Regions from separate parts of the Candidatus Pantoea symbiotica genome, predicted to be linked through region 2. Evidence: predicted binding sites of a transcription regulator. Region 2 holds the regulator's gene; each other region holds the start of a gene.
What was found. Region 2 encodes CRP, which controls carbon source genes, mostly activating them, when cyclic AMP is high. Its sites were predicted from a motif close to ATGTGANNNNNNTCACAT; they were not measured.
Positions count from the first base shown of each region.

Region 1: the regulator CRP is predicted to act here: its motif matches at 2,593-2,610, upstream of rhaB (rhamnulokinase).
Region 3: the regulator CRP is predicted to act here: its motif matches at 2,383-2,400, upstream of mlc (sugar metabolism global transcriptional regulator Mlc).

Region 1 covers NZ_JBSZHR010000002.1:1,866,997-1,871,263, forward strand. Annotated here, with positions in the region: gene ACXIZX_RS09275 (L-rhamnose isomerase) at 1-983, opposite strand, end outside; gene rhaB (rhamnulokinase) at 976-2,448, opposite strand; gene rhaS (HTH-type transcriptional activator RhaS) at 2,739-3,560, shown strand; gene rhaR (HTH-type transcriptional activator RhaR) at 3,576-4,267, shown strand, end outside.
Region 2 covers NZ_JBSZHR010000002.1:3,641,138-3,645,404, forward strand. Annotated here, with positions in the region: gene ACXIZX_RS17625 (phosphoribulokinase) at 1-736, shown strand, start outside; gene ACXIZX_RS17630 (OsmC family protein) at 788-1,192, opposite strand; gene crp (cAMP-activated global transcriptional regulator CRP) at 1,497-2,129, shown strand; gene ACXIZX_RS17640 (YccS/YhfK family putative transporter) at 2,188-4,266, shown strand; gene argD (bifunctional acetylornithine/succinyldiaminopimelate transaminase) at 4,263-4,267, opposite strand, start outside.
Region 3 covers NZ_JBSZHR010000002.1:1,858,071-1,862,337, reverse strand. Annotated here, with positions in the region: gene ACXIZX_RS09240 (MFS transporter) at 106-1,362, opposite strand; gene ACXIZX_RS09235 (LysR family transcriptional regulator) at 1,457-2,353, shown strand; gene mlc (sugar metabolism global transcriptional regulator Mlc) at 2,488-3,705, shown strand; gene bioD (dethiobiotin synthase) at 3,808-4,267, shown strand, end outside.

The DNA of each region.
Region 1 (4,267 bases), 1.8 Mb from region 2:
AAGAAGTCGAGACCGATATGCACCTTGTCGAACAGCTTGTGGCGCGCGATCTCGGTGGCGATAGCCTGGGTTTCATCGTCGAGAATCACCACGTGATCACTGTCCCAGCGCACCGGACGGCTTACGTGCAGCAGCAGACGCGGCACATAAAGCATCGCCGTGGAGATCTTGTCGGAAATTACTTCGGTTGGATGGAAGTGGCCGGCATCGAGAGTTAGTGCGGTCTGGCGGCTGCTGGCATAACCCAGGCAGAATTCATTGGAGCCCACGGTGTAGCTTTCTGCACCGATACCAAAAAGTTTGCTCTCTACCGCATCGATGTGATGCGCAGGGTTGAGCTTTTCACTGATTACTTCATCAAGCGCACTTGCCAGGCGTTGACGCGGTGCAAGGCGATCGACGGTGAGATCTTTCATTCCATCCGGCACCCAGATGTTCATAACAGATGCAGTACCCAGTTGCTCACCAAAGTGTGCCGAGATGCGACGGCTGGCCTTGCAATGATCGATCCAGAACTGGCGAATCCCTTTATCGGCGTGTGACAAGGTAAAGCCATCGGCGCTCAGTGGATGGGAGAAGCAGCTTGGATTAAAGTCGAGGCCCAACTTGTGCGTCTTAGCCCATTCCACCCAGTTGCTGAAGTGCTTCGGTTCAATCGCATCGCGATCAACCGGCTTATCGCTCTCCAGGTAAATTGCATGCAGGTTAAGGCGTTTTGCCCCCGGAATGAGTGACATCGCTTTTTCAACATCAGAACGCAGCTCATCAGCATTACGGGCGCGGCCCGGATAGTTACCGGTGGCCTGAATACCGCCGGTCAGTTCACCGTTTGGATTTTCGAAGCCTCGCACGTCATCGCCTTGCCAACAGTGCATCGAGACCGGAATGCCATCCAGCTGTGCCATTACCTGTTCCACATCCACACCGATGGCGGCGTAGCGTTGTTTGGCCAGTTCGAAGGCCTGTTCAATCAGCTTAGTCATATGCAAGTTCCTTAGCAGGTTGGCTGAGCGCGGCAAAGCGTGCCTGATGGGCAGCGAAGGCGCTGTTGTTCAACGGTTCAAATTTTTCTAACGGGAAGTTTTGGCTAATGCAGCGGCGTAAATCGCTGACGTCTCGCAGTTCGCCTAAGGCAATGAGCTGGCAGCCGACGTTACCGAGCGTTGAGGCTTCAATTGGCCCGGCTAATACCGGCAACTCGCAGGCATCGGCACACAATTGGTTTAACAGTGGGTTCTGACTGCCACCGCCCACCACATGCAGCTGACGCAGCGGTGCAGCGCGCAATGTGCCGAGTTCGCCAATCACCTGGCGATAGAGCAAGGCCAGACTGTCAAAGATGGTGCGGGCCAGCGCGGCAGGCGTCTGAGGAACGGGCATGTTCTGTTCGGCGCAGGCGTTCTGAATCTCCTGAACCATGCTGTCTGGATTGATAAAACGGCTGTGATTTGGGTTAACCAGCGCACGACAGGCAGGTTCATTTTCAGCGTCTTTGATCAGCGAGCAGAGATCGGTAATGTGCAACTCGGTGCAGACACGTTGCAGCAGCCACAAACCCATAATGTTTTTCAGAACACGGTAGCCTTCAGCACCACCTTCATTGGTTATGTTGGCATTGAGCGCCGCCGTGCTGACACAAGGCTGCAAGCTCTCAATCCCCATCAGCGACCAGGTTCCCGAGCTGAGATAAGCGGCATCATCCTGCATTAACGGCGTGGCCAAAACCGCACTCGCTGTATCGTGTGTCGCCACCGCGATCACCGGAATGTTGTTGCCGCTGGCGCTGGTCCAATAACCAACGGTATTGCCTGGCGAGGTTGGTTTACCGAACCATTTAGCCGGTACGCCAGCCCAGCCGAGTAAATCGCTGTCCCATTCACCGCTGTGAATATTGAGCAGTTGTGTGGTGGTGGCGTTGGTGTATTCCCAGTTCATCTGGCCCGTAAGGCGATAGTGCAGATAGTCTGGAATCATCAGCGCATGCTGCACTGTTTCCTGCCAATCTGGCTGCTGTTGATGCAGCGCGTGCAATTGATAGAGCGTGTTGAAAGGCAAGAACTGAATACCGGTGCGCTGATAGATCGCACCTTTGCCGAGATCATTAATGGCCTGAGCCATATGCCCTTCCGTGCGCTTGTCGCGATAGCTTACCGCCTCGCCGACGCGCTCACCGTTGGCATCCAGTAACACCAAATCAACGCCCCAGGTATCGATGCCGATGCTGTCCGGCACAATACCTTCATCATCTAGCTGGGTCAGCCCTAAACGAATCTCCTGCTCCAGTCGATCCAAATCCCAACAATCATAATCTGCACGGCGCACACGCTGATTGGTGAAGCGACGGACTTCGCGCAGGCTGATCTGCTGATTCGCTGAACTCCATTGTGCGAGCATCACGCGCCCGCTGGATGCGCCTAAATCAATGGCAACAATGTTACGCATACTCATGGCGTGTTCTTCCTGTGATGAGATGACTACAGATTAGAAATCTCTGCTTTTTGCCACCTTCCCCTTACTGCCAGTGCGTAATAGTCGCTGGCACGCTAACAAAGAAGTTCGTGAGAAAGCTCACAGAACCACACAAGAAGAGAGATGTGAGCCTTGCCGCATTTCCGTCAATCACTGGTGAGATCTTGAAAAATTAGCCATTTTCCTGCGCCACTAAGTTGAAAATTCAAGGTAAGGTGCGGGGCGCCTGCGTAGACTCGGCAACAGTTGAGCAAATAAAGAGGCGAATCATGACCGTTCTACATAGCGCAGATTTCTTCCCGGAAGGGAATTACGCCATCGCCATTGAGCCGCGCGTGCCGCAGCAGGCATTTCCGGAGCACCATCATGATTTCCATGAAATTGTGTTAGTGGAACAAGGTTCTGGCATTCATGTGTTTAATGGTCAACCACAGGCTTTATCCGCAGGATGCGTGTGCTTCGTGCGCGATCACGATCGCCATCTTTATGAGCAAACGGAGAATTTATGTCTGACCAACGTGCTGTATCGCAGTCCGGCGGCATTCCGTTTTCTCTCGGGTTTGCAGGAACTCCTGCCGCGCGAAGAAGAGGACCACTACGCGTCGCACTGGCGCATTAATCACAAGGTAATGGCGCAGGCCCTGCAAATCGTTACGCAGATGAAGCAGCAAGATGCATGGTCGTTGGAACGGCACGCACGTCAGGAACAACTTTTTCTGCAACTGTTGGTGTTGTTGCGCGAAGCGGCTCACAACGATCAATCACAGGATCAGGAAGCCCGCTTACATCGGTTGCTCGACTGGCTCAATGAGCACTACAGTGAAGAGATTGTGTGGGATGCCTTAGCCGATCGTTTTTCATTGTCGCTGCGCACCCTGCACCGCCAGATGAAGCAGCAAACCGGCAATACACCGCAGCGTTACCTGAATCGGCTTCGCCTGTTACAGGCGCGGCATTTACTGCGTCATAGCGATATGCGCATAACAGACATTGCCTACCAGTGCGGATTTGGTGACAGCAACCACTTCTCCACGCTGTTCCGGCGAGAATTTGGCTGCGCGCCCAGAGCGGAGCGCCAGCAGATGCTATAACTGGAGCGTTTCCTCATGTCGCTGATCTTAACGCGCGAAGACTATTTTCCGGCCACCAATCTGCCGATTGCCGTGGCCGAGCGCATGCCGCAGCCCTCCTTCCCTCCGCACCGTCATGAATTCAGTGAAATTGTAATCGTCTGGCGCGGCAATGGCCTGCATGTGTTGAACGATCGTCCATGGTTGATAACCTGCGGCGACGTTTTTTACATTCACGATAACGACTGTCACAGCTACGACAGCGTCAACGATCTGGCGCTGGATAACATTCTTTACTGCCGCGATCGCTTTCGTCTTGGCCTTGACTGGAGCCAGTTGCTGCCGCCGCAAGAAGAAGATTCGCCGGGCTGCTGGCGTTTGACCACGCGCGGGATGGCGTTAGCGCGCGGCGTGATTAGCCAGCTAGAGCGCGAGAGCCGCAAAAGTGATTCGCTATCGATTCAACTCTCCGAAGCGCTGTTTTTGCAACTCGCGCTGATTTTGCGTCGTCACGGTTATGCTGCCGATCGGCCCTGGGCATTGCCTGAAGGTGAACAACTTGATCTGCTGATGTCGGCGCTGCAAGGTGCCATCAGTCGTCCATTCGATTTGGCGGTGTTTTGCCAGCAGAATCAGTTAAGCGAGCGTGCGTTAAAACAGCTGTTTCGCCAGCAGACCGGTATGACCGTGGGACATTATTTGCGGCAGCTCCAGCTGTGCCAGGCGAA
Region 2 (4,267 bases):
TCGCTTCACGCGTCCGGAAATGGACATGGCGATCCGCAAAGCGCGCGATCTCGGTCGCCACATCAGCTACTTCGGCCCGGAAGCCAACGACTTCGGCCTGCTGGAGCAGACGTTTAAACATTACGGCCAAACCGGCCTCGGCGAATCACGTAAATATCTGCACACCTACGATGAAGCGGTGCCGTGGAATCAGGTGCCGGGCACTTTCACGCCGTGGCAGCCGCTGCCGGAAAACACCGATGTGCTGTTTTATGAAGGCTTGCACGGCGGCGTGGTCACGCAGCAGCAAAATGTGGCGGAGCATGTCGATCTGCTGGTTGGCGTGGTGCCGATTGTTAACCTTGAGTGGATTCAGAAGTTGGTGCGTGACACCGGCGAGCGCGGCCATTCACGCGAAGCGGTGATGGATTCGGTGGTACGTTCGATGGAGGATTACATTAACTTCATCACGCCGCAGTTCTCGCGCACCCACATTAACTTCCAGCGCGTGCCGACCGTTGATACCTCAAACCCGTTTGCCGCCCGCGAAATTCCCTCGCTCGACGAAAGCTTCGTGGTGATTCATTTTCGCGGTCTGGAAGGCATCGCGTTCCCCTATCTACTGGCGATGATTCAGGGATCGTTTATTTCCCACATCAATACGCTGGTGGTGCCGGGCGGCAAAATGGGATTGGCGATGGAGCTGATTATGCTGCCGCTGGTTCAGCGACTGATTGAAGGGAAGCGAATTGAGTAGGTTTGGTGCGGGCTGTGAAAAGGGAGGCATGAATGCCTCCCCTACGACCGATTACAACTCGACAACCTCATAGCTGTGGGTAATTTCCACGCCTTTACCCAACATGATCGCCACCGAGCAATATTTTTCCGCCGACAGGTCAACCGCGCGCGCAACCGCTTTATCGCTCAACGCTTTGCCGCTGACAATAAAATGCAGGTTGATGGTGGTAAAAATGCGTGGCGCCTCTTCACGGCGTTCTGAGGTGAGTTTCACTTCGCAATCGGCCACATCGCTGCGCCCTTTTTGCAGGATCGACACCACATCAATGGCGCTACAGCCGCCTGCGGCCATCAGCACCATCTCCATTGGACTTGGCGCTTTATCACCGGAATTACCGTCCATTAATACCTGATGGCCAGATGAGGATTCTCCGAGAAAGGTAAGACCTTCCACCCATTTCACTCGTGCCTGCATTATTCTCTCTCCTGAAGCGGCGGTTTTGCCGCCAGAGTACGCTTTCACCTGACAAACAGCAATCCAGAGTAATCCCCCTTCTGCTGAAGCGAGACAACACAAGACAGCTCGCAAAAGCTGTGCTACAAACAGTGCTGAAAATATTTTCGTCATCACAGACGAAGGCCGGAAGAATCAAAAGCGTAGCTTAAGAGTCCACCCGGAATAATTTTTCCTTTACTGGAAACGCTCGACGATTAAACCGCCTGACAGGGAAAAATGCCCCCTGTATTTTGGGCACGATTACAACAGAGGATAATAGCGAATGGTTCTCGGCAAACCGCAAACAGACCCTACACTCGAATGGTTCCTGTCCCATTGCCATATTCACAAATATCCATCCAAAAGCACGCTCATCCATCAGGGTGAGAAAGCGGAAACGCTGTACTACATCGTAAAAGGTTCCGTAGCGGTACTGATTAAAGATGAAGAAGGCAAAGAGATGATTCTCTCCTACCTCAATCAGGGAGATTTCATCGGCGAACTCGGTCTTTTCGAAGAAGGCCAGGAACGTAGTGCCTGGGTACGTGCGAAGTCTGCCTGCGAAGTGGCTGAAATTTCATACAAAAAATTCCGTCAGCTGATTCAGGTAAACCCGGATATTTTAATGCGACTTTCGTCGCAAATGGCGCGTCGTCTGCAAGTCACATCTGAGAAAGTGGGCAACCTTGCCTTCCTCGATGTAACCGGACGCATCGCGCAAACGCTGCTAAATCTGGCCAAACAGCCAGATGCGATGACTCACCCAGACGGGATGCAAATCAAAATCACCCGCCAGGAGATTGGTCAGATCGTGGGCTGCTCACGCGAAACCGTGGGTCGTATCCTGAAAATGCTGGAAGATCAGAACCTGATCTCCGCACACGGTAAAACCATCGTCGTTTACGGCACCCGCTAATTTCTTCTCACCCACGGCGTGATGGCAACATCGCGCCGTTTCTATTTGCGATGAGCTGATGTGGCGTCGAATCATCTATCATCCCGAAGTTAACTATGCGCTGCGGCAAACGCTGGTGCTGTGCCTGCCTGTGGCTCTCGGCTGGCTGTTTGGCGATCTGCAAAAAGGTCTGCTGTTCTCATTAGTGCCGGCCTGCTGCAACATGGCGGGGCTGGATACGCCGCACAAACGCTTTTTCAAACGCCTGATTGTGGGTGGTTCGCTGTTTGCCACCGGCAGTTTCCTGATGCAAATCCTTACTGCTTACCAGATTCCGTTGCCGCTGATTTTGCTGGCGCTGCCGCTGCTGATTGGCGTGACCGGCGAAATCGGTCCGCTGCATGCGCGCTTGCTGCCCGCAACGCTCATCGCCGCTATCTTTACGCTCAGCTTAGTGGGACGCATGCCGATGTGGGTGCCGCCGTTGCTCTACATTGGCGGCACGCTGTGGTACGGCTTATTCAACTGGTTCTGGTTCTGGCTGTGGAAAGAGCAGCCGATGCGCGAATCGCTTAGCCTGCTGTTCCGCGAACTGGCGGATTATTGCGATGCCAAATACACCTTACTGACGCAGCTGACCGATCCGGAAAAAGCGCTGCCGCCGCTGCTGGCACGTCAGCAAAAGGCGGTCGATCTCATCACCACCTGTTACCAGCAAATGCATATGCTGTCGGCCAGCCGCGATAACAGCCACAAACGCCTGACGCGCGCTTTCCAGGTGGCGCTGGATTTACAGGAACACATCTCGGTGAGTTTGCATCAGCCGGAAGAGGTGCAGAAGCTGGTTGAAGAGAGCCACGCCGAAGCGGTGATTCGCTGGAACGCCAAAATCATCTCGGCGCGGCTGCGCGTGCTGGCGGATGCGATTCTCTACCATCAGCTGCCAGACCGTTTCCACATGGAGAAACAGCTCGGCGCGCTGGAGAAAATTGCGCGCCAGCATCCGGATAATCCGGTCGGTAACTTCTGCCTGTATCACTTCAGCCGCATCGCCCGCGTATTGCGCACGCAGAAGCCGCTCTACACGCGTGACCTGATGGCCGATCGCCAGCGCCGTTTGCCGCTGTTGCCGGCGCTGCGCAGTTATCTGTCATTCAAATCCACCGCGTTACGCACCGCGGCACGCTTCGCCGTAATGCTGATGTTTGGCAGCTCGCTGGCGCTGTTCTTTAACATCCCCAAACCTTACTGGATTCTGATGACCATCATGTTCGTCAGCCAGAACGGTTACAGCGCGACGCGCGTGCGCATCCAGCACCGTGCGCTGGGCACCTTTGCCGGTTTGCTGATCGCCGCCGCCTCATTACGGCTGGCGGTACCGGAATCGATCACGCTGCTGTTTATGCTGGGGATCACGCTGGCGAGTTATCTGATCACGCGGAAATATTACGGCTGGTCGATGATTGGCTTCACCGTCACGGCGGTGTATTCGCTGCAACTGCTGTCGCTCAACGGCGCACAGTTTCTGCTGCCGCGCATGATGGATACCTTGATGGGCTGTTTGATTGCCTTCGCCGGGATGATTTGGCTGTGGCCGCAGTGGCAAAGCGGACTGCTGCGCAAGAACGCGCACGATGCGCTGGAAGCCTATCAGGAAGCGCTGCGAATGCTGTTAGGCCCGGAACAATCGCCGGAGAAACTGGCTTATCAGCGCATGAAGGTTAATCAGGCGCACAACGCGCTGTTCAATTCATTGAACCAGGCATCGAGCGAGCCGGGCTTTAACCTGCAATATCTGAAAGATATGCGCATGTGGGTTACGCACAGTCAGTTCATCGTCGAGCATATTAACGCCATGACGATTCTGGCGCGTGAGCACACCATGTTGACGGCCAAGCTGGCGGAACGTTATCTGCAATCCTGTGAAATCGCGCTGCAGCGTTGTCAGCAGCGGCTGGCGTATGACGGACCGGGCAACGACAGCAATATTCTGGAAGCGCCGGAGAATCTGAATGAAGGGCCGGTGACGATTGTCGAACAGCATGTGAAGCGGATTTTGCAGCATCTCAGCGTGATGCACACCATCTCTTCGCTGGCGTGGAGCCAGCGACCGCATCATGGTCGCTGGCTCAAGGTGTTACGTCCGAAAGCGGATTAAG
Region 3 (4,267 bases), 1.8 Mb from region 2:
GCGACGAATAGCCGTTTTGTTTTATCTGGGACTGTGAGATCGCCGTATGGCATACACTTGAGATGAGAACGGGGCGCATTAGCCCCGTTTGACAGATGAAAGGTATTACAGTTTCCGGCACTGCAAACGCCAGCCGACCAGCAAAGCCATTAATAATAGCAGGCTAATGAATAGTGTTACGCCCATCCAGCCGTAGCTGTGCCAGAACACGCCGCCCAAGGTACCGGCCACGCTGGAACCGACGTAATAACTGAACAGATAAAGTGACGATGCCTGGCCTTTAGCACGGCGCGCGCGCGGGCCAATCCAGCCGCTGGCAACCGAGTGTGCCGCAAAGAATCCGGCGGTGAACAGCATCATGCCAGGCAAAATCAGCCACAGCGAGTTAAACGCCGTCAGCAGCAATCCCGCCAGCATTATTGCTGTTGCACCGATCATCACCGGACCGCGCCCAAAGCGGCTGGTCATCGCGCCCGCTTTTGGTGAACTCCATGAACCAGTCAGATACACCACCGACAGCAATCCGACCACCGCCTGGCTCAGTGACCACGGCGAACTTAACAGGCGATACCCGATGTAGTTGAACAGCGTGACGAACGCGCCCATCAGCAGGAAGCCTTCTGCGAACAGCAGCGGCAGACCTTTATCGCGCCAGTGCAGACGGAAGTTGATTAATAAACTGCGCGGGCGCAGCGACGCCGGGCGGAAATGACGAGATGCAGGCAGAATTTTCCAGAACATCAGCGCGCCCGCCAACGCGAAGCAACCAATAACACCCACCGCAACACGCCACGAGAAGAAATCGGTCAATACGCCAGTTAACAGGCGTCCGCTCATGCCACCAATCGAGTTACCGCTGATATACAGCCCCATGGAAAAGGCGATAACGCGTGGGTGAATCTCTTCACTCAGATAGGTCATACCAACCGCCGCAACCCCGCTCAGAGATAAACCTATCAGCGCGCGCATCAGCAAAATGCCTTGCCAGCTGCTCATGGTAGCGGAAATCAAGGTGCAGATGGCGGCGAGCAACAGCGCGGTAACCATCACCGATTTACGGCCAATTGCATCCGACAGCGGCCCAGTAAACAGCAATCCTAACGCCATTAAGCCGGTGGAGAGCGAGAGAGAAATACTGCTTTGCGCCGGAGAAACGCCAAACTGCTGCGAAAGCACCGGCAGAATCGGCTGTACGCAATACAGCAAGGCGAAAGTGGCAAGACCAGCGGAGAACAGCGCTAGCGTCACGCGCATAAACTGCGGCGATCCGCGTTCAATCCATTCTGAAGGGGTTGCAGCTGAAGCAGGCTTTACGGACAACTCGTCTTCATCGAGTATCACCGCCTGGGAAGAGCGACTCACGGAACATCCTCGTTTGAACCATTATGGCGTTACTGTAGGAAAGGGTTAATAGGTTGTACAATATATTAATAATCTCAAATGAGACGTTTAAAATATGAATGTCGAATTACGACATCTACGCTATTTCATTGCTGTCGCGGAGGAGCTGCATTTTGGCCGCGCTGCGCAGCGCCTGAATATTTCGCAACCGCCGTTGAGCCAGCAGATTCAGCAGCTGGAACAGGAAATTGGCGCGCAGCTGTTTACCCGCACCAATCGCAGCGTACAGATCACGCCTGCTGGCGCGCTGTTTTTGCAGGATGCGCGTGGCATTTTGTTGCAGGTTGAACAGGCAGCGCGCCGCGCCGCACGCGTGCACACCGGTCAGGAAGGCGAGTTGCGCATTGGCTTTACCTCGTCAGCGCCGTTTACTGGTTTGGTTTCAGATGCGTTGTATCAATTCCGCCAGCGTTGGCCGCAAGTGCACATTCATATGCAGGAAAACAACACGCGCCAGCAGCTTGCGCCCCTTCATGACGACCGGCTGGATCTCGGTGTGATGCGCAATACGCCGCTGCCTAGCGATCTGCAGCATCGCGTGTTACTGCGTGAGCCGCTGTGCGCGGTAGTGCATTGGGCGCATCCGCTGGCCGATGCGGAGTCGATTTCCATTCAGGCGTTAGCCAACGAGCCGTTTGTATTTTTCGATCCGCAAGGCGGCACCGCGTTGTACGGTGAGATCCTGGCGCTGCTGCATCGGTATCAAATCAAACCTTTTATTACTCAGGAAGTGGGCGAGGCGATGACCATTCTGGGGTTGGTGGCGACCGGACTCGGCGTGTCGATTCTGCCGGCATCGTTCCGCCGTGCGCGTTTGGCCGATGTGGTGTGGATCCCTTTGCAGGAAAGCGACGCGATTTCTGAAGTTTGGCTGGTCTGGTCGGCGACGCGAGAACCGACGGCACAAATGACCAATATGATGTCGCTGATGCTCCAAAACGCGGAGAATTGAACCAGCGGGTGAAGCAGGGCATAAACTTTATGTGCGATAAATCACATTTCTAATCAAATATTTGACGCTGCTGGTCAATCTGCATCACCATAGCTGCTGTTTATTTAGAAGCGCGAAAATAATGGGAGCAGGGCGTGAATCTGTACAGTCAACCTGGTCATATTGATCAGATAAAACAGACCAACGCAGGTGTGGTTTACCGACTGATTGACCTTTACGGCCCGATTTCGCGTATTGAGCTTTCTAAACGTGCCCAGTTAGCACCCGCCAGCATTACCAAAATCGTGCGTGAAATGCTCGATGCCCATCTGGTACAGGAAACCGAATTTCAGGAACCGGGCAGTCGCGGTCGTCCAGCGATTGGTTTGATCCTTGATACGCTTGCCTGGCACTATCTCGCCGTACGCATTCAGCCCGGATACATTACGCTGACGCTGCGCGATCTCAGCAGCCGCGCGCTGCAGGAAGATCGCTTGCCGCTGCACGCCAGCGCCGAAAAACCGCTGCTGCAAACCTTGCTGGATCTGGTGAATGACTTCTTTATTCGTCATCAAAGCAAGCTGGAGCGTTTGACCGCCATCGCCATTACTTTGCCGGGATTGATCAACGCGGCTTCTGGCGTGGTACATCGTATGCCGGGTTACGACGTGCAGGATATGCCGCTGGGAGAAACGCTGGCGCAACGCACCGGTTTGCCGGTATTCGTGCAGCATGATATTTCTGCCTGGACGTTAGCCGAAGCACTGTTTGGTGCTTCCAGCGGCGCACAGCATGTGATTCAGATTGTGATCGATGAAACCGTCGGCGCGGGCGTGATCAGCGGCGGACAACTGCTGCATAAAAATGGTCGTACGCTAGTGGAGATTGGTCATACGCAAATCGATCCTTACGGCCAGCAATGTTATTGCGGCAATAATGGTTGTCTGGAAACCGTCGCCAGCATCGGAAGCTTGCTTACTCTCACTGCCCAGCGCTTGCCATCGCAGCCGGACAGTTTATTGCATCAGGCACCGCTGACGATTGAGAGCTTATGCGCCGCCGCACAGCAGGGCGATCGTCTGGCGCGTGATGTTATTGCTGGCGTCGGACATCATATTGGCAGGATGCTGGCGATGATGGTTAACATCTTTAATCCTCAACAAATTCTTATCGGTTCGCCGCTAAATCAAGCCGCCGATGTGCTGTTCCCTGCGGTGAGCAGTACCATTCGTCAGCAGGCGTTGCCCGCTTACAGCAGTGAAATCCAGCTCACACCAACGGCTTTCAGCGATCCCGGTACTTTTGGCGGTGCAGCCCTGATAAAAGACGCGCTTTATAGCGGCCATTTATTGGTAAAACTGTTGCAGGGATAATTACAGCTCGCCTTAAGTTTGTCCTAACGCAATCTGCCCGCGAAAACATTTCCTTAAACTGCCTCCTTCGCACGTTACACATCGCTTCAATGAAGGAGGAGAATGGTGAAAACGCTTTTTGTCACCGGTACCGACACCGCGGTGGGTAAAACCGTGGTATCTCGCGCGTTATTACAGTGCTTTGCCAAGGCGAATATCTGCGCCGCAGGTTTCAAACCTGTCGCCAAAAGCGCGCAGCGCACACCCGAAGGCTTACGTAATAAAGATGCACTGCTGTTGCAGCAGGTTTCGGGCGTCACTCTCACTTATTCCGCCGTTAATCCTATCGCTTTGGAAGAGGATGAAATCAGCACCAGCCCGACACAGCGCATTGATTATCCGTTACTCACTCGCAGTCTGAAAGATTTGCAGGCGCGCGCGGCACGCGTGGTGGTGGAAGGCACCGGCGGCTGGCGCAGTTTAATGAACGACTTGCAGCCTTTATCCGATTGGGTGCGGCAGGAGCATTTGCCGGTTGTGCTGGTTGTGGGCATTAAGGAAGGTTGCATCAGCCATGCTTTAC